Linked DNA regions of Fodinicurvata sp. EGI_FJ10296. The protein of the gene in region 2 interacts with the protein of the main gene of each other region in a pairwise test. Links are inferred from orthologs where the notes say so. Each region holds a gene or a part of one and is shown on either strand. Other genes may lie near its edges. The genes, in order: secD and pheT.

Evidence for each region.
Region 1: the proteins of pheT (region 2) and secD interact in binary tests that used the Escherichia coli proteins (3 or more experiments, as listed by UniProt). The link is inferred for Fodinicurvata sp. EGI_FJ10296 from one-to-one orthologs.

What each region holds. Positions count from the first base shown.
Region 1 is NZ_JBFCVL010000005.1:157,726-169,002, forward strand. What follows is about bases 6,220-9,199. They hold secD (protein translocase subunit SecD), read right to left. Parts: upstream 8,513-9,199; coding sequence 6,926-8,512; downstream 6,220-6,925. Other genes in these bases: secF (protein translocase subunit SecF), read right to left, coding at 6,220-6,911; yajC (preprotein translocase subunit YajC), read right to left, coding at 8,673-9,107. In the rest of the region: ABZ728_RS12105 (NYN domain-containing protein), read left to right, coding at 826-1,488; ABZ728_RS12110 (uracil-DNA glycosylase), read left to right, coding at 1,509-2,186; methylenetetrahydrofolate--tRNA-(uracil(54)-C(5))-methyltransferase (FADH(2)-oxidizing) TrmFO, read left to right, coding at 2,254-3,639; ABZ728_RS12120 (phytoene/squalene synthase family protein), read right to left, coding at 3,648-4,550; ABZ728_RS12125 (superoxide dismutase), read left to right, coding at 4,749-5,351; ABZ728_RS12130 (Mth938-like domain-containing protein), read right to left, coding at 5,497-5,874; more of secF, read right to left, coding at 5,958-6,219; ABZ728_RS12150 (ATP-binding protein), read left to right, coding at 9,449-10,330; ABZ728_RS12155 (LysM peptidoglycan-binding domain-containing M23 family metallopeptidase), read right to left, coding at 10,354-11,277. UniProt on the Escherichia coli protein: Part of the Sec protein translocase complex. Interacts with the SecYEG preprotein conducting channel. SecDF uses the proton motive force (PMF) to complete protein translocation after the ATP-dependent function of SecA.
Region 2 is NZ_JBFCVL010000003.1:195,014-203,511, forward strand. What follows is about bases 1-3,038. They hold pheT (phenylalanine--tRNA ligase subunit beta), read left to right. Parts: upstream 1-334; coding sequence 335-2,743; downstream 2,744-3,038. Other genes in these bases: pheS (phenylalanine--tRNA ligase subunit alpha), read left to right, coding at 1-226; ABZ728_RS07145 (multicopper oxidase domain-containing protein), read left to right, coding at 2,857-3,038. Also shown: more of ABZ728_RS07145, read left to right, coding at 3,039-4,587; ABZ728_RS07150 (MFS transporter), read left to right, coding at 4,616-5,905; ABZ728_RS07155 (N-acetyltransferase), read left to right, coding at 6,127-6,690; lepA (translation elongation factor 4), read left to right, coding at 6,799-8,498.

The DNA.
Region 1 (11,277 bases), on a different replicon or contig from region 2:
CACTACCAGCGACGCCGGATCGGGGAGGTCGTCATCCTGCAGTGACGCTTGACCGGCCTCAGCACCGGCGTCCGCGTTTGCGTCGGCCTTCGTATCACCAGACTGGTCCTCACCGAGGCTGTCGATGACTTCCATGTCGTCGGCGAGAGTATCCGCGCTGGCCTGTGCATAAAGTTCTTCTTCACCAGCCATCAATTCGATGACCTCGTCGTCGGGCTCTTCCTCCTGAGCGACGCGCTGGCGATCCCGAACGAGGGCGTCCTTCAGATGGCCGATCGTGATCGTTCCCTCGGCGATCTCGCGCAGCGCGACAACCGGGTTCTTGTCGTTATCGCGGTCGAGTGTCAGCGAGGCGCCGGCCCCGATGTCACGGGCCCTCTGAGCTGCCAGCATGACCAATTCGAAGCGATTCGGGATCTTAACAATACAATCTTCAACGGTAACGCGCGCCATAATCCATAACTCCAGGAACATCGTGCCGGATTTCCCTCCGGTGCGAACGCCGAACTATAGACATGGCGACGCTGCGGTGCAAGAAGACCATTCGCGGCAGCCGTTCTGCCGTGGCCGACCGGATTGCCGGGCCGGCCGTCTGGCTTAATCGGGCGTCAAGGCGGAAAACCGATGTTGGAGTTGAAACCGGCATTCAGAAGTAGACACATTGACAGAATTTTCCGGCCTGCGTCATGGCGTATCAGGTTTCGATTTTTGCAAATCGGACTTTCGATACTACATAAGGTGGGTGAACAGTGACGCGCCGGCCGGCGACGGCGCGCAGCCGATGGTAACGTCAACCTTTCATATTTTTGACATCAAGGGCTTGAGATGATTTTTTACAAGGAAGAGCGACTGGCTCTCTTTATTGACGGCGCAAACTTGTACGCGGCGGCTCGGTCTCTGGGTTTCGACATCGATTACAAGAGGCTTCTTGATCTTTTTGCTAAAAAAGGTCGACTCATCCGTGCATTTTATTATACGACGATGATCGAAGATCAAGAATACTCTCCGATGCGCCCGTTGATCGACTGGCTCGACTATAATGGCTATTGTATGGTCACAAAGCCTTTGCGCGAATATACAGACAATCAAGGACGTAGGAAGCAAAAAGGAAGCATCGACATCGACCTCGCTATCGATGCTCTGGAGATGGCCGACAAGGTCGATCATATACTTCTGTTTTCCGGCGACGGCGATTTCAGACGTCTTGTCGAAGCCATTCAGCGAAAGGGCGTCCGCGTCACGATCATCAGCACGATCAAGGCTCAGCCGCCGATGGTCGCGGACGAACTGCGCCGGCAGGCTGACAACTTCATCGAACTCCTGGACCTGGCGCCGCACGTCCAACGCTCGTCCCAGACCCGCTATTCCGTCGATCACGGCAATGTCGATCGGACCGATGCGCGACCCGATCAGGGGCCCGATCAAGGGGTGGAAGAGCCGGCCGATGACGATCCCGACCTGGCCATCGTCCGCTCTGGCAGCGATTGACCGATCGACGAGGTGCGCCAATGCCGCAAGCCGTGACGCCGGGGTTGCCGCCGCCGAATTGCCCACTGTGCCCTCGCCTGGCGGCGTTCCGTGACACCAACCGGGATCGCTATCCGCAATTCCACAACGGTCCGGTTCCGCCGTTCGGCCCGCCGACGGCGCGTCTGCTCGTCGTCGGACTCGCGCCCGGGCTGAAAGGCGCTAATCAGACCGGTCGCCCTTTCACCGGCGATTATGCGGGCGATCTGCTTTATTCCACCCTGGCGGCATTCGGTTTCAGCCGGGGCGACTACGGGGCGTCGCCGGATGACGGCCTGGCGCTGAATGACTGTCGAATTATCAATGCGGTTCGTTGCGTTCCGCCGGAGAACAAGCCGACGGGCGCCGAGGTGGCAACCTGCCGGCGGTTCCTTGCGGCAGAAATCGCGGCCATGCCCGATCTGACGGCGATCGTGGCCCTCGGCCAGGTGGCGCATCGCGCGGTTATCGCGACATTCGGCCTGCGGCAGGCAGCATACCCGTTCGGCCATGGCGCCCGTCACGACCTTGAGACAAGGCATATCCGCCTTACCGACAGCTACCATTGCTCGCGCTACAATACCAATACCGGCCGGCTGACGACGTCGATGTTTCACGACGTGTTCGCTGCCGTTCGGCGTGATCTGTCCGGAGTTCCCCCGGTCATCGATGCCCGTTGAACCTATCGGCCACACGATCCCCTGCCGAGATCAGTGGACAACAAATCCAGTGGAAGGTGCGATCCGAATGACAGCCAAACCGATCCATATCATCGGCGGCGGACTGGCCGGCAGTGAGGCTGCCTGGCAGATCGCCGGCGCCGGTGTTCCCGTCATCCTCCACGAGATGCGGCCGGAACGGATGACCGAGGCCCATCAGACGGAGGGGCTGGCCGAGCTCGTCTGCTCGAATTCGTTCCGGTCCGACGACGCGGAGCAGAATGCCGTTGGTCTGCTGCACGAGGAAATGCGCCGGGCCGGCAGTCTGATCATGCGCGCCGGCGATGCCAATCAGGTTCCGGCCGGTGGCGCTCTGGCCGTCGACAGGCACGGATTTTCCGCCGCCGTGACCGAGGCGATCCAGTCGCATCCGCTTATCACGGTCGATCGGGGCGAGGTCGCAGGCTTGCCCCCGGAGAGCTGGCAGTCGGTCATCATTGCAACCGGCCCTCTTACCTCGACGTCACTCGCCGAGGCTATATTCGAACTGACCGGCGAGGATTCGCTGGCATTCTTCGATGCGATCGCGCCGATCGTCTACAAGGAGTCGATCGATTTCTCCAAGGCATGGTTCCAATCGCGCTACGATAAGGTGGGGCCGGGCGGGTCCGGCAAGGATTACATCAATTGCCCGCTCGACCGGGAGACATACGAGCGGTTCATCAGTGAACTGCTGGCTGCGCCCAAAACGGAATTCAAGGATTGGGAAGTCGACACCCCCTATTTCGAAGGCTGTCTGCCGATCGAAGTCATGGCCGAACGGGGACCGGAAACCCTGCGATACGGGCCGCTAAAGCCGGTCGGGTTGACGAATCCGAATTCCGAAGAGAAACCCTATGCCGTCGTCCAGCTTCGCCAAGACAATGCCTTGGGCACGCTTTACAACATGGTCGGCTTTCAGACGAAACTGAAATACGGCGAGCAAAGCCGCGTCCTGAAGATGATACCGGGCCTGGAGAACGCGGAATTCGCGCGGCTCGGCGGTATTCATCGGAACACCTTTCTCAACAGCCCGCGACTGCTCGACCCGACCCTGCGTCTGAAGGCGGCGCCTCGTCTGCGGTTCGCCGGGCAGATCACCGGCGTCGAGGGATATGTCGAGTCAGCAGCCATCGGCCTGCTTGCCGGTCGGTTGGCGGCCAGCGAATGCCTGGGCACCACTTCGGCACCTCCGCCCCGGACGACCGCAATGGGCGCCCTCCTGCGGCATATTACGCTTGATGCCGACCAACGCGGGTTCCAGCCGATGAACGTCAATTTCGGACTGTTTCCCGAGGTCGAACCACCGCCGGGGGTGCGAAAGCTGCGCGGCGGCGATCGCAAACGCGCCTACACCAGCAGGGCACTGGCCGACTTCGACGCATGGCTGCAAGGGGCTCCGGCCGGTGAACTTGCGCCCACCGCCGGTCAGTAACGGTCCCTTCAGTAGCGATTCAGCCAGCTCCGGACCGCCATGGGAACGATGCGTAACGGCGGCGGATGCGCGAGCCGCGGATCGAATGGATTCCAGCGTGCCTGTTGAAGCCGTTTCAGATGCGCATCCACCAGACAGCATCCGGCCAGCAGCCGGATGCTGTCTTTGCCAATGTCCCGGCGTAATCTCCTCGCGCGGTTCAGATGATCGGCGGCCCTGTCGGCGATTTCATGCACCACCTCGGCAAGCCCTGCAGAGGCGCGTCCTTCGATGACGTCGCCGCGATCCACCCCTTTGGCCGCCAGCAAGTCCGCCGGCATGCGGCATTGCCGACGACGGGCAAGATGCGGCACGGCCCGGATCGTACCGGCGAGACCCCACGCGGTCCCCATATGCCGCACGGCCTCCATCTCGGCTTCTGGCGGCTGACGGGGATGCTCCGGGCTGTGTTTCAGGATCGACAACGCGATCGCAAACGGCGTCGCCGCCGTGCCCTCGGCATAAGCTTCCAGACCGGATAGCGTCGCCGGCTGCGGGTCCTGGGCCAGATCGTGATCTTCGCGGACGGTGAGAATCTGCTCGAACGGTTCGCGATGCAGGCCGAATCGCCGGATTGTCTCGCCAAGCGGTGTGGCGACCTCGTGCATCCTGACGGGAGCGTCTTGCTCAACGGCTTCAGCGATCGCGTCCCACCACCATTGGAACCGCATCTGGCCAGCAATGGGTTCGGATACCGCGTCGGCGATCTTGGCGACTTCGTGGTTGAACGCGTAGACGGTCAGAATCGCCTCGCGCCGATCATGCGGCACGACAAGGGTGGCCATGAACCGATCGCGATCATGGGATCTGACGATGCGTCCGCTGGCCGACAGCCGCGCGTCATGCCCAACCGCATTTGCTTCAGCTGCCATCTCATTGTCGATCATACGTCGTGTCACGGGCAAATATCGCTCATTGTTGGTGATTTCCCACCTGTAGGCGGTGGCCGATTCCGGCCCCAAAGCCGATTGGCTGTGAAAACTGATGGCAGTCCCTTCACATTCAGTGAGGCAATCGTTATCTCTCCACGAGAGCGCATGGCTCAACCACTAAAAGTCGAGGGATAATCAATGGCTTTCCAACTGCCCGATCTGCCCTACTCCTACGATGCCCTGGCTCCGTACATGTCACGGGAAACGCTCGAATTTCACCATGACAAGCACCACGCCAAGTACATCTCCACGATGAACGACATGATCAAGGGCACGCCCCTTGAGAATGCCGATCTCGACACCGTCATGAAGGAGAGCTTCAACGATCCGTCCAAACGGGGATTGTTCAATCAGGCTGGCCAAACCTGGAACCACAACCATTTCTGGCAGATGATGAAACCCAGCGGCGGAGGTTCGATCCCCGGCGAACTGGAGAAGAAAATTGCCGCCGACTTCGGCAGCGTCGATGCGTTCAAGGACGAGTTCAAGAAGGCCGGCGCCACGTTGTTCGGAAGCGGCTGGGCCTGGCTTGCGCTCGATGGCGGCAAGCTTACCGTCATGCAGACGCCGAACGGCGAGAACCCGAACGCACACGGGAAGACGGCGCTTCTCGGCGTCGATGTGTGGGAACATGCGTTCTACATTGACTACCGGAACGACAAGCCGAAATATCTTGAGGCGTTCCTCAACAACCTGGTCAACTGGGACTATGTTGCCGAGTTGTACTCGAAGGCCTCGTAGCGACAACCGTGCGGCCCTGAAAGCCGTAATGTCTGCCTCAGCCGGGGCCGTCTCGATCCAATCGGGACGGCCCTTTGTATTTGTCGACAGCAACGCAAAATGCGTCGCGGACAATTTCAGCGACTCTACCGGTCACCATCGAACGTCAGATAGCAATCAGGGCAGCGCCAACACTGCGACCTTCGGCGAGAAGCACGTTGTAGGTTCGACAGGCAGCGCCGGTCTCCATCACATCGACCGATATGCCTCTGTCGATAACCGCGTCCCTCACAGTCCGGGGAACCAACGTCATCTTGCCGCCGCTGCCGAGCAGTAATATCTCCAAATGCTCCGGCGACTGGGACACGGCATCCACAATGTTCTGCGCGGTCAGATCCTCGACAGCGCCCACGGACCACGAGGCCACGCCGGTGGGGAACACGAGCATCGAACCGTGATAGACCTCGCCGGAAATCCGGAACTGATTGGGACCGTAGCCATTGATAACCCAGCGATTGCCGGGGATCATCGGTGTGACATCCATCAGCCGCCTCCAATCGTCCCTGCTCGCCGTCCGCTGTCACACAAGAGGCACTGGAAAAACGGCGGATGTTCTGTTCCGGACATCTAGGACGCTGTGCCGGTCACCCGGGCCGCCGTATCCTTATCCGATTCTTCCCCGGATCTCGAAGTACGCGTGAGACCCATATACAGAAGAAGCGGAACAGCCAGCAGAATGGAACTGTAGGTACCGATCAGAATGCCCCAGATCAGCGCAAAAGCAAAATTCTGGATCACGGCACCACCAAAAACATAGATGGCTGCAAGTGCCAACAACGTCGTCACACTGGTCAAGATCGTCCGTGACAGAACGTCGTTAATTGATCGGTTAAGAACCTCGACCAGGGACGCCTTCTTGTACCGGCGGAGATTCTCGCGGACGCGGTCGAAAACGACGACCGTGTCATTGATCGAGTATCCGGCGATCGTCAGCAATGCCGCAATCGTCGAAAGGTTGAACTCGAACTGAATCAACGCGAAGAGCCCGATTGTCGTAATGACATCATGGGCCAATGCAATGACGGCACACAGCCCGAACTGCCATTCGAACCGAAGCCAGATATAGATCAATATGCCGGCCAACGACAGCAATACAGCCATGGTGCCGGCTTCGACCAGTTCGTCGCCCACCGTCGGCCCGACAAACTCGGTACGCCGGTATTCGACGTTGTCGCCCAGTGCATCCTGAACAACGCCAATGGCCTCGATCTGCTCTTCCTCGGTGCCGGATTGCCGCTGTATCCGGATCAAAACGTCCCGATCCGTTCCGAAAAGCTGAAGCGACGTCTCTCCCAGGCCGAGACCTTCAAGAGAGTTACGCATCTGTTCCAGGTCCGCCGGTTCCTCTGTGCGGACTTCCAGCAACGTGCCACCGCGGAAATCGATTCCGAAATTCAATCCCTGTATGGCAGTCGTTACAATCGCCAGCAGAACCAGAACGGCAGAGAACGCAAATGCGATACGCCTCAATCCGATGAAGTTGACCGACAGACTGTCCGGTACGATGCGAAGTGGTTTCATGACCGGGACTTTCCTCAGATCGGAATCGATTTCGGACGCTGGCGACGAAGCCATGTCACGACGAACAGGCGGGTAACCATAATGGCAGTGAACATCGAACACAGGATGCCAAAGGACAATGTAACCGCAAATCCGCGGATCGGCCCCGTCCCCAGCGCGAATAGCAGCGCCGCGGCGATCAGGGTCGTGACATTGGAGTCGATGATGGTCGTCAAGGCGCGGCTGTAACCGGCGTCGACGGCTGAGATCGGCGTTCTTCCTGCCGCCTGTTCTTCGCGTATGCGCTCGAAGATCAGGACATTGGCATCGACTGCCATGCCGACGGTGAGGACGATTCCGGCGATCCCCGGCAGCGTCAACGTCGCCTGCAGGGCCGACAATACCGCGATGAGAAGCGCCAGATTGATAATCAGCGCAGCCGAAGCCATCAGACCCAACAGACCATAAGTCACGGACATGAAGACGATGACCAGGAGAAATCCGATTGCCGAAGCGATCTGACCGGCCGCGATGCTGTCTTCTCCCAGGCCGGGCCCAACCGTCCGTTCCTCAAGCACCGTGAGCGGTGCCGGAAGTGCGCCGGCCCGCAAAAGAATCGCCAGGTCGTTCGCGCTATCGACGCTGAACTGTCCGGTGATAATTCCACGGCCACCAAGAATGGGCGAATTGATCCGCGGCGCGGAAACGACCTTGTCGTCGAGTACGATCGCGAGGAAGCGGCCGACATTCTCCTGCGTCACCTCGCCAAAACGTCGCGCTCCGACACTGTCGAAACTGAAAGAGACGACCGGTTGTCCGTCCTGAAACGTCGGCTGCGCGTCGACCAGAGTCTCACCGCTCACCATCACCCGGCGGCGAACGACATAGTCCTGAACCGGCTCGCCGTCAGGCCCCGTCTCGTCACTGGGAACAAGCATCGATCCGGCGGGAAGATTGCCTTCCCTAGCCTGCTGCACTGACGTGCCCTCATCAAGCATATGAAAAGTCAGTCGAGCCGTTTGGCCCAGCAGATCCTTGATCCGTTCCGGATCTTCGATACCCGGCAACTGGACGATGATGCGATCTTCGCCCTGCCGCTGGATGTTGGGTTCCACGGTTCCGAATTCATTTACCCGCCGCCGAACGATCTCGATCGCCTGATCGACGGCGCCAGCCCGCAATTCCTGCAGTCCCAGGTCACTGAATCCCGCCGTGACCGAGGTGCCGTCGGCGCTGACCTCAAGGCTCTGATCGTATTCCGTGACCATGCTGCGGACAGCGCTCACGTCGTCGGCATCGCGAAGCTCCAAGGTCAGGCTGTCGCCGTCGAGTCCCAGACCGGTATATCCGATATCGTCGGCGCGGAGCTGCGTGCGAAGCTGTTCGACCGCGGCTTCGAGCCGTTCGCCGATCAGCACCTGGTATTCAACCTCCAGAAGCAGATGCGAGCCGCCCTGAAGGTCGAGGCCGAGCACGATCTGACGGCCGGGAACCCAGGCTGGCAGCGATTCGGACCATTCCTGCACGGTGTTCCGGTCGAATGCGTTCGGCGCGGCATAGAGCCCGCCCAACAGGCACACCAGAAGCACAAGGATGATCTTCCATCGCGGATAGTGAATCATGTGCGCTCTCTACGGCTACGATCTGCCGTTTACGATTCCCGTCGGCAATGACGGCTCGCAGTCAGCAATCAGGTCGAGCCGGCTAACACGTCGCGCGGCAAAAGCCAAACTCAACGTACATTCCGGCTTACGGTTTGCCCGGCTTACGGTCAGCGTATGGCTATCGCCCGAGGAAACGGCCGAATCCCTTTTTCGCGTCCGCAGCTGGGGGTTCGGCCGCTGTGTCGCCATCCGCGGCATCGCTCTCGCCGTCCTGATCATCCCCGCCCTTGCCCCTGGCGGGCTTCGTTTTTGCCAGCACGTCCGCGACCATGTGCTGCATCGCCTTGACCCTGACGCCGTCGGCGATTTCCAGCGTCAGCATGTTGTCCGAACCGACCTTGACGACCTGGCCGACGATGCCGCCATTGGTCACGATGCGATCGCCGCGCCGTATGCCGTCCAGCATCTCGCGATGCTGCTTCTGCCGTTTCTGCTGAGGGCGGATCAGCAGGAAGTAGAAGACGACGAAAATGAGAATCAGGGGCAACAGATTGATCAGAAGGTTGCCGCCACCGGCCCCGCCCGATTGAGCGTACGCCTGCGAAATGAACATATAGAGCTCCTATTGAAACCGGGTTCCGCCGCGGAAATCGCGACTATAACGATCCGTCGTGCTGTTGCAATCGAAAGCGCTCCTCCGATGGACGCTACGGTCGTCGATCCCGGCGCTCGCCGTTGTTGACGTGGGCGACGCCAACGTGCCTCACGCTTGCCGGATCGGCGGCCGAAATCGCCGTGTCCGTCTTTGGTTTGCGCTGACGCGCCGGACGGTTTAATACCGAACGGCTTTGTCGGAAACCCCGAATGCAAAGACTGGCATCCGCACCGAACAGCCGGCGTTCGATGTCGACACCCGGGACCAATGCAACGAGGAGAATCAACCCCGTGACGGATCTGAGCGACCTTCCGGCAGCGCTGGAAAGAATCGAACAAGCCCTATCGCGTATTGCCGATGGTGTCGACCGCAATTCCCCACCGGCGCCGTCCGCGCCGTTCGACCCGCGTGCCGCCGATGCCTTCGTCTGGGTCTCGGATGCTGCCCGGTTACAGCCCGTTGTGACGGTGAATAAGACGGATATCGACCTGCTGGCGGGCATCGACCAACAAAAGAGCATCCTGCTGGAGAACACCGCAAGATTCGCCCGCGGGCTTCCGGCCAACAACGCCTTGCTCTGGGGGTCGCGCGGCATGGGGAAAAGTTCGCTGGTCAAGGCCGTCCATGCCCGGATCAACGAAGAGACGCCGGGTGCGATGGCGTTGGTCGAGGTCCATCGCGAGGACCTTCCGACGCTGCCAAAGCTGATGGCCGAACTCAGATCGGTCGACCGCCCTTGCCTCCTCTTTTGCGACGATCTCAGCTTCGACCAATCCGACCAAAGCTATAAATCGCTGAAGGCGGTCCTCGAAGGGGGCATCGAAGGACGACCGAGCAACGTTCTTCTCTATGCAACTTCGAACAGACGTCACCTGATGCCACGCGACATGATCGAGAACGAGCAGTCATCCGCCATCATGCCGGAAGAAGCCGTCGAGGAAAAAGTATCGCTCAGCGACCGCTTCGGGCTCTGGCTGGGCTTTCACGCCTGCCGCCAGGACCTCTTTTTCGAGATGGTTGAGAACTATGCCCGGTCATATGATCTCCCCATCGAGCGCGAGGAACTGCATGCCCGTGCCCGCGAGTGGCAAGTGACGCGCGGCAGCCGATCCGGTCGCGTTGCCTGGCAGTTCATCCAGGATCTTGCAGGATCACTTGGCCGTCGGCTGGACCGGCGTTAGGCAACCGGACTCGCGATGTCGGCTCAGCCACGGGGCGTCAGATGGTCCATCGGATCGACCGGCGTCGATTGCCGCCGTATCTCGAAATGCAGTTGCGGCGAACTGACAGCCCCGGTCGAGCCGACCTCACCCAGCGTATCGCCCACGGAAACGGACTGGCCGCGCTGGACCGAAATCGTATCGGCATGGCCATAAGCCGTAACCCAGCCGTCCGCATGACGGACAATGATCAGATTGCCATATCCCCGCAACTCGCTTCCGGCATAGGCGACAACGCCATTATCTGCCGCCCTGATCGGGGTGCCGCGGGGTGCGTCGATATTAATGCCATCGTTATGCTGCCCGTCGTCTTTCGGGCCGAACGTCGAAATCACCGAACCATCGATCGGCCATGAAAAACGATCGCCGCTGCGCGCTGCCGGCGCGGACACAGCCGGCAGATTCGCCTGCTCTTCATTGACGGCAGCACTTTCCTGCGTCGGCTGGTCCTGTGGTTCCGGGCGCGGTGCCTCTGCCTCCTGTCCTTCATCGGACGACTCATCAGCAACCGGCTGTGCGGTGATATCCGCCTCCGCCGGCACGGATCCGTCGGTGCCTGATGGGGGCGAAACGGACCGGGCAGAGTCGGGCGGCACTGCCGAGCCATCTGTTTGATCGTCGTTGTCGGCTTGGGCCTCGCGGGTTTGGGACGTACCGGACGGCGACTCCGACAGGGGCTCTGCCGTCACCGTGCGGTCATTGCTGGAACGCGCTGGTGTCAGCGCCCGGGGCCGGCCATCGGCGGCACGTCCGGCATCCTGATCCTGCCGTGGCTCGCTCCAGGCGGTCGTTGCGCCGCCGTCTTGTCCAGCGTCGCCGCGCTCGGCCACAGTCGTCTGGCCGACAGAAGTCTGGCGCCCCTGGCCCGGACCCTCGGGGATTCGCAGCGACTGACCGACGAAAATCGT
Region 2 (8,498 bases):
AATACTCGGCTGCGGCATGGTTCACCCGCAGGTACTGGAGAATTGCGGACTGGACAGCACGCAGTACCAGGGCTTCGCCTTCGGCATGGGGATCGAGCGGATCGCGATGCTGAAATACGGCATTCCCGATCTCAGAACATTTTTCGAGGCGGATCTGCGCTGGCTGCGCCACTACGGTTTCGTGCCCCTGGCCACACCGTCGCTGGCCGCCGGCCTGACCGCCTGAGATGCACCGATTTTGCAGCCGGCCCCGCCTGGGCCGCCTTTCCCCTTCATTTGAGCGCCGCCGACCACACGACGGGCGTACGCTTGTTCACAATCGCGGAACGGTTCGATGAAATTCACCCTGTCCTGGCTGAAGGATCATCTCGATACGGATGCCGATCTTGAGCGGCTGACCACCGCGCTGACCGCGCTCGGGCTTGAGGTCGAGGACGTGACCGACCCGGGACGGGCACTCGCGGCTTTCCGGATCGCCCGGGTAACCGCGTGCGAACAGCATCCCGACGCCGACCGGCTGCGGGTATGCCGGGTCGATTACGGCCGGGGCGACCAGGTCCAGGTCGTGTGTGGCGCACCCAACGCGCGCGCGGACATGATCGGCGTGTTCGCACCATCGGGCACGGTCGTCCCCGGAACCGGCATGACCCTGAAGCCAAGCAAGATCCGAGGCGTCGAAAGCAACGGCATGCTGCTGTCGGAGCGCGAACTCGGCCTGTCCGACGCCCATGAGGGCATCGTTGACTTGCCGGTCGATGCGCCGGTCGGCACGCCCTATGCCGACTATGCCGGCCTCAACGACCCACTGATCGAGATTGGCCTGACCCCCGACCGCGCCGACTGCGCCGGCGTCCGCGGCATTGCCCGCGATCTGGCTGCGGCCGGTTTCGGCACGCTGAAACCGATGGTTGGCGACGCCGTCGCCGCGACCGCCGGCCCCTGCCCTGTCGGCGTCACCATCGCGCCGGAGATGAAAGAGGCGGTGCCGGTCTTCGCCTTGCGGCGGATTCGGGGCGTGGCCAACGGCGAAAGCCCGCAATGGCTGAAGGACAAGTTGCGGTCGGTCGGCCTTCGCCCGATCTCGACGCTGGTCGACATCACCAATTTCTTCACCATGGACCAGGCCCGGCCGCTGCACGTCTTCGATGCCGGAAAGGTCAAAGGCAATCTGGTCCTGCGCCCCGCCCGCGCCGGTGAAACGCTCGACGCGCTCAACGACCGTTCCTATAGGCTGGCCGACGGCATGACCGCGATTGCCGACGACAGCGGCGTCGTCTCGCTGGCCGGTATCGTCGGCGGCACCGCCACTGCCGTCGACGAGCAGTCGACCGATATCCTGCTGGAGTGCGCCCTGTTCGACCCGGCGGCGACCGCGCGGACGGGACAGGCGCTGCAGATCAACAGCGACGCGCGATACCGGTTCGAGCGCGGCGTCGACCCTGAAACCGTGCTGCCGGGGATCGAAGACGCCACGCGCATGATCCTGGACCTGTGCGGCGGCGAGGCTTCGGAAACCATGATCGCGGGCGACGTACCCGATCTGCGCCGAACCATCACCCTGCGTTCCGACCGTACGGCGACGCTCGGCGGCTGCGATGTACCAGCCGACCAGCAGGCCGACGTACTCCGGCGGCTGGGTTTCGACGTCAGACCCGCTTCCGTTAACGGACTGACGGTTACGACGCCGAGCTGGCGCCGCGACGTCGTCGGCGAAGCCGATCTGGTCGAAGAAGTGCTGCGCGTCACCGGATACGATCAAATCCCCGTCGTGCCCCTGCCCCGCCCTCACGTCATAACCCGGCCGGCTTTGTCCGAGGGTCAGCGCCGCATCGCACGTGTTCGCCGGATGCTGGCGACCCGCGGCCTGTTCGAAGCCGTGACCTGGTCGTTCATGGGCGAGCGCGATGCCCGGCTGTTCGGTTTCGACGACGAAGCGATGCGTCTGGTCAACCCGATTTCCGCCGATCTCGATGTCATGCGCCCGTCGGTCGTCGGCAATCTGGTCCGCGCAGCGGCGAAGAACATCGACCGCGGTCAGGAAAACCCGGCGTTGTTCGAAGTCGGCCCGCTGTTCAGGGACGCTTCGGATGCCGGACAGATCCAGACGGCAACGACACTGCGCGCCGGCCACACCGGCCCCCGGCACTGGGCCGCAACGCCAAGGGCGGTCGACGCCTTCGACGCCAAGGCTGACGCCATCGCGGTGCTGACCTTGCTCGATGCCCCGGTGGCCAACCTTCAGGTCAGCGCCGACGCGCCGTCCTGGTACCATCCAGGCCGGTCCGGCTGCCTCAGGCTCGGCCCGACCGTTCTGGCCCATTTCGGCGAGTTGCACCCCTCAGTGGCGGCAGCGCTGGATATCGAGGGACCGGTTGCCGCATCCGAAACCTTCGTCGACTCCGTCCCTGCCCCCAAGCGCAAGCAGCAGGGCGCCGCGCGGCCGCCGGTGGCGATGTCGGCCTATCAGCCGGTGGACCGCGACCTCGCTTTCGTCGTCGACGCGGATGTACCGGCAGAAAAGATTGTCCGCGCGGCCCGTGCGGCGGACAAGGTGCTGATCACCGATGTCGGCATCTTCGACGTCTATCAGGGCGACCGTCTGGAACCGGGGCAGAAAAGCGTGGCCATCACCGTGCGACTGCAGCCGACCCAGGCGACGCTGACGGAAAAGGAAATCGAGGCCGCCAGCGACAAGATCGTTGCTGCGGTGACAAAGCAAACAGGCGGGCGTCTTCGTTCCTGATCCGGGGACCTGACCGGGAAACCTGTACGGCGACACAACCGCAGACAGTGGCGCCCCGGCCCTGCTACGATAGGGCGAATCAAATCAACAGGCTGGGGCGGACCATGCGGTCGATGAAATCGGACTTCCTTCGGGCCTTTTCAGGCCTGACGTTCTTGTGCGCGACAGTTGCGGGTGCATCCGCAGCGGAGACGGCGACATCTGAAGCAGGCGCAACAGCGCCGGGCGACGGCGCGGGCGTTGCCGACGGCCATGCCGGCCATATGTCCGGCGACGCGCCGTCGCACGCTCTGTCTCAGGACGATCTCGAACCATTCGTCGACCCGCTGCCGATCCCGCCGGCGGCCGCGCCCGTCGGCACGCATGAGGGGCGGCCGCTTTACGAGATCACCATGGAAATGGTCGATCAGCAGATCCACCGAGATCTGCCGCCGACGCCGGTGTTCGGCTATAACGGCGTCTGGCCGGGACCGACCTTCGACATACCGATCAATGATGAAATCTATGTCGACTGGGTGAACGACCTGCCGCCACACTATCCGGACTGGCTGCCGGTTTCCGCCAGCCATCATGTGCCCGACGACACACCGCGCACCGTGGTTCACCTTCACGGCGGCATCACGCCCAGCGCCTCGGACGGCTTTCCCGATTGGACCTGGGCGCCCGGCAACCGTGCCCGCTACCATTATCCCAACCTCGACGAACAGGGCGACGGCTCGATGCTGTGGTACCACGACCACGCCATGGGCAATACGCGCCTCAACGTCTATGCGGGGTTGGAGGGGTTCTATCTTCTGCGCAACAGCGAACTGGAGGCCGAACTCGATCTGCCGACCGGCGACTACGAAATTCCGCTGGTGCTTCAGGATCGCAACGTCGCCGCCGACGGTACACTCGTTTATCCCGGCGTCTGCCGCGAGTTCGGCACTGTCAACGGTGCGATCTTTCCCTTCCTTGAAGTCGAGCCCCGGCGGTACCGGTTCCGCGTTCTGAACGGCAGCAATTTCCGCATCAAGCAACTGGCGCTGTCCAACGGCCTGCCGTTCCATCTGGTCGGTGTGGATGACGGCTTCCTCGCCGAAACGGTGGAAACATCGTCGCTGCTGCTCGCCCCGGCCGAGCGGGCGGACATCGTGATCGACTTCACCGATCATGCCGGCGAAGACATCGTCCTGCAAAACACGACGTCCTGCTTCGGCCCGCAGCGCGACGGCCAGGGGCGGGGCGGCGATGTCGACCTTCCCCATATGATGCAGTTCCAGGTCGCCGACGCGGCCGACGATCCGGACGACAGCCGCATTCCGGCCCATCCGGTCCCCGACGACGGCGAACTGGCCCGCATCCTGGATGAGGTATCGGTCGAACGCGACATCACCCTGGACGAGGGCGACGACTTTCTGTTCCTGATCAACCAGAAGCATTTCGACGCGCCCGTCGAGATCAAACCGCGTCTGGGCGACTCCGAGATGTGGAACCTGATCAACCTGACCGACGAGTCCCATCCGTTCCACATCCACCTGATCAGCTATCGCATCGTCGAGCGCGTGCCATTCACCGAAGACGGCGCCCAGGCCTATATCGATGACCGCGACGCCGGCACGCTACAGCCGCTGGACAGCTATCTGGATCTCGACGCCGCCGAACCCCCGGCCGCCACCGAACGGGGCCCAAAGGACGTCGCGCTGGCGCCATTCGGCTATGTCACCCGGATCGCGATGCGGTGGTACGGATTTCCCGGCATGTACGTCATTCATTGTCATCTGCTGGATCACGAGGACAATGACATGATGCGGCCGATCGAGGTCCTCGCCCGCGACGAGCGGGCCGAGGAGGCCGACAATTGAGGGGTCGCCGAGGGGAACACGCCTGCCGATGATGTTCATTTCGAAACTGCGGTCCCTTCCCCTGTCGGCCTGGATGCTGTGCCTGTGCCAGGGGTTGGGACTGACGGTCGCCGTCGTGGCGGTGAACATCGGCGCGCTGGCCGGTCAGTCGGTAGCGCCGTCGTCCGGCCTCGCGACCGTTCCTTATGGCCTGCAGTTCGCTGCCTTGATGCTGGCCGCGCCGCTGAATGCCGGTCTGATGGGGCGTTTCGGGCGCAAGCCGGTTTTTCGGGTCGCGGCGATGCTGGGCATGCTGGCGGGCATTGTCGGCTGGTATGCAGTAACGGTCGAGAGCTTTTGGCTGCTCTGCGCCGCCCATGCCCTGCTCGGGCTGTTTCTGGGCACCGTCAACCTCTACCGTTTTGCCGTTCTGGACTACACGGCGCCGGATCTGCACAGCACGGCGCTGTCGCTCGTCATGTTCGGCGGTGTGTTCGGGGCCATCCTCGGCCCGCTGATCGCCCGCGAGGCGCCTGATCTACTGGCCATGCCGGTCTTCGCCGCCGGCTATCTGGGCATCGGCGTGGTGTCCGCCGCCGTACTGCTCGTGGTCGGCGCCGTTCGCATGACACCGGCCGCCGGAAATACCACCGGGACCGGCGGAACGGGGACCGCCGGGGCGCGTGGCGGCCCCGCAGCCGCCACTCCGGATCGTGCGGCACTGCTCGGCATTAATCCGTTCACCATCGCCGTCCTGTCCGGGGCTGTCAGCTACGGTCTGATGAACCTGCTGATGATTGCCGCCTCGTTGGCCATGGACGGCCACAACCACGGCTTTGCCGCCATCAGCTATTCGATCCAGATCCATGTCCTGTGCATGTTCTTCCCGTCGTTCTTTTCCGGCATGGTCATCGAACGGATCGGCATCAGGGCGTTTTTGATGCTCGGCGGTGTACTGCAGATTCTGGCATCACTCGTAGCCATGATCGACACCGACGTTGCGGCATTTGCCGTCTCGCTGGTTCTGCTCGGCCTCGCCTGGAACGCGCTCTATGTCGGCGGCAGCTATCTTGTCGGCCGTTCGGTGCGCGGCGAAGACCGTTTCGCAGCGCAGGGCGTAAACGAGTTCGTGGTTGCGATCGCGTCGGCCGCCGGCGCCCTGCTGCCGGCCGTCGGTCTGGGCCTGCTCGGCTGGAACGGGTTGAACGTGCTGTCGATCATGGTGGCGGCCGTCCTGATCGTCCTGATCGCGCTGGTGCTCGAACCGGCTGCCATGACAGCCACGGCCGATGACGCCGGCAGCCGGCAGATGTCCGGCGTACCGCGCTTCGAGGAATAGCCTGAAAACAGCCGCCAAGGCACAGTTCCGGACCTTGACATCCGGGACGATCCGCGCGATTGAAATAGTATGACCAGCATCGGCCAACCTTTTTCGCGACGACGAACGGACAACGGTCCCAGACCGCCCGTCTGAATGTCGGCACCCCGCGCCCATATTGATAAATGGCGCACGGGTTGTCGGCGGTACGTTGCCGATCAGCCGAAAACAGGTCTATTTCCATGGTTACGCTCGCGCCGGAATCCCCCGACGACCACCACGCCATCAATCTTTTGCTCGACCAGGCCTTTGGCCGGGACCGTTCGCAGAAGACGTCGTACCGCTATCGCGACGGCATCGATCCGATCGCCGGTCTTTCCATGACGGCACATAATGGCGACCGTCTGGTCGGATCGATCAGGTACTGGCCGATCCGGATCGGCGCGGATGGCCACCCGGGCCTGCTTCTGGGGCCGCTTGCCGTGGCAAATCACAGCCAGGGCACCGGGGTCGGTGCGGCGCTGGTCTTCAGCACGCTGGAAACGGCGACGGCAGCCGGACACGAAATCGTGCTGCTGGTCGGCGACCTGCCCTATTATTCGCGATTCGGGTTCGTCCCGGCCGCGCCCCATGGAATTTACATGCCTGACGAGAATCCCGATCGGCTGCAGTTGACGGCCCTTGCGCCCGGCGCGTTAAAGGGCATGGCCGGTCCGGTGCGCCGCTGGGATGCCCGCGGCGAAACGATCGCGCCGGCCGGGGGCCCGATCGGACAGCACCCGATGTCCAGCGCGCTGGACGCCTGAGCGAAAGAATCGCGCCATTCGGGAACGACGCGGCATCGGCGACCGTTGCGGTCGGGCGCGCAGGTCTCTATGGTCGCGCCGGCACAGGACAGATGAGACTGATATCCAATGGGCACCCAGCTCGACCACATACGCAATTTCTCCATCGTCGCGCATATCGATCACGGCAAGTCGACTCTCGCCGACCGCCTGATCGAGAAATGCGGCGGTCTCGATCAGCGTCAGATGAAAGAGCAACTGCTCGACAGCATGGATATCGAGCGGGAGCGCGGGATCACGATCAAGGCGCAGACCGTCCGGCTTTCCTATACGGCTCAAAACGGCGAGACCTATCAGATCAATCTGATGGACACGCCGGGCCATGTCGACTTTTCCTACGAGGTAAGCCGCAGCCTCGCCGCCTGCGAGGGATCGCTGCTGGTGGTCGACGCCAGCCAGGGGGTTGAGGCGCAGACGCTCGCCAATGTGTATCAGGCGCTGGAGGCTGACCACGAGGTCGTGCCGGTGCTCAACAAGATCGACCTGCCGGCGGCCGAGCCGGAGCGAATCAAGCAACAGATCGAAGACGTCATCGGTCTGGAAGCCCATGACGCGCTGGAGATTTCGGCGAAGTCCGGGCTGGGTCTGGATGCCCTGCTTGAGGCGATCGTCCATCGGCTCCCACCCCCGCGCGAGGGCGATCGCGAAAAGCCGCTGAAGGCGATGCTCGTCGACAGCTGGTACGACCCCTATCTCGGCGTCGTCGTTCTGGTGCGGGTCATCGACGGCATTCTCAAGGCCGGCCAAAAGATTCTGTTCATGCGGTCGGGCGCCGTCCACGAGGTCGACCGCGTCGGCTTCATGGCACCAAAGGGCGTGATAACGGAAACGCTGGAGCCGGGCCAGATCGGATTCATCACCGCCGGCGTCAAGGACATCACCGAGACCAAGGTCGGCGACACCCTGACAGAAGACAAGCGCCGCTGCGACAAGGCGTTGCCGGGGTTCAAACCTTCGGTCCCGGTGGTTTTCTGCGGCCTGTTCCCGGCCGATGCGGGCGAATTCGAACGCCTGCGCGAAAGCCTGGGGCGGCTGGCGCTCAACGATGCCAGCTTCCACTACGAGGCCGAGACCTCGGCGGCGCTGGGATTCGGCTTCCGCTGCGGCTTCCTCGGCCTGCTGCACCTTGAAATCATTCAGGAACGGCTGGAACGGGAGTTCGCGCTGGATCTGATCACTACGGCGCCGTCGGTGGTCTATCACCTGCATATGCGCGACGGGACGATGAAGCCGCTGCACAATCCTGCGGATATGCCCGAGGTCATGCAGATCGACCATATCGAGGAACCGTGGATCAAGGCGACGATCATGCTGCCGGACGAGTATCTGGGCGGCATCCTTCAGCTCTGCACGGAGCGCCGGGGCGAACAGGTCGAACTGACCTATGCCGGCAGCCGCGCAATGCTGGTCTATCGACTGCCGTTGAACGAGGTCGTGTTCGACTTCTACGACCGGCTGAAATCGATCAGCCGCGGCTATGCCAGCTTTGACTATCAGATGGACGGCTATGTCGAGAGCGACCTGGTCAAGATGTCGATCCTGGTCAACGCCGAGCCGGTCGACGCACTGTCGATGATCGTCCACCGCAGCCAGGCGGAACGGCGCGGGCGCGGCATGTGCGAACGCCTCAAGGACCTGATACCGCGACAGATGTTCAAGATTGCCGTTCAGGCCTCGATCGGGTCAAAGGTGATTGCCCGGGAAACGCTCTCCGCGCTGCGCAAGGACGTGACCGCCAAGTGCTATGGCGGCGACGTCAGCCGCAAGCG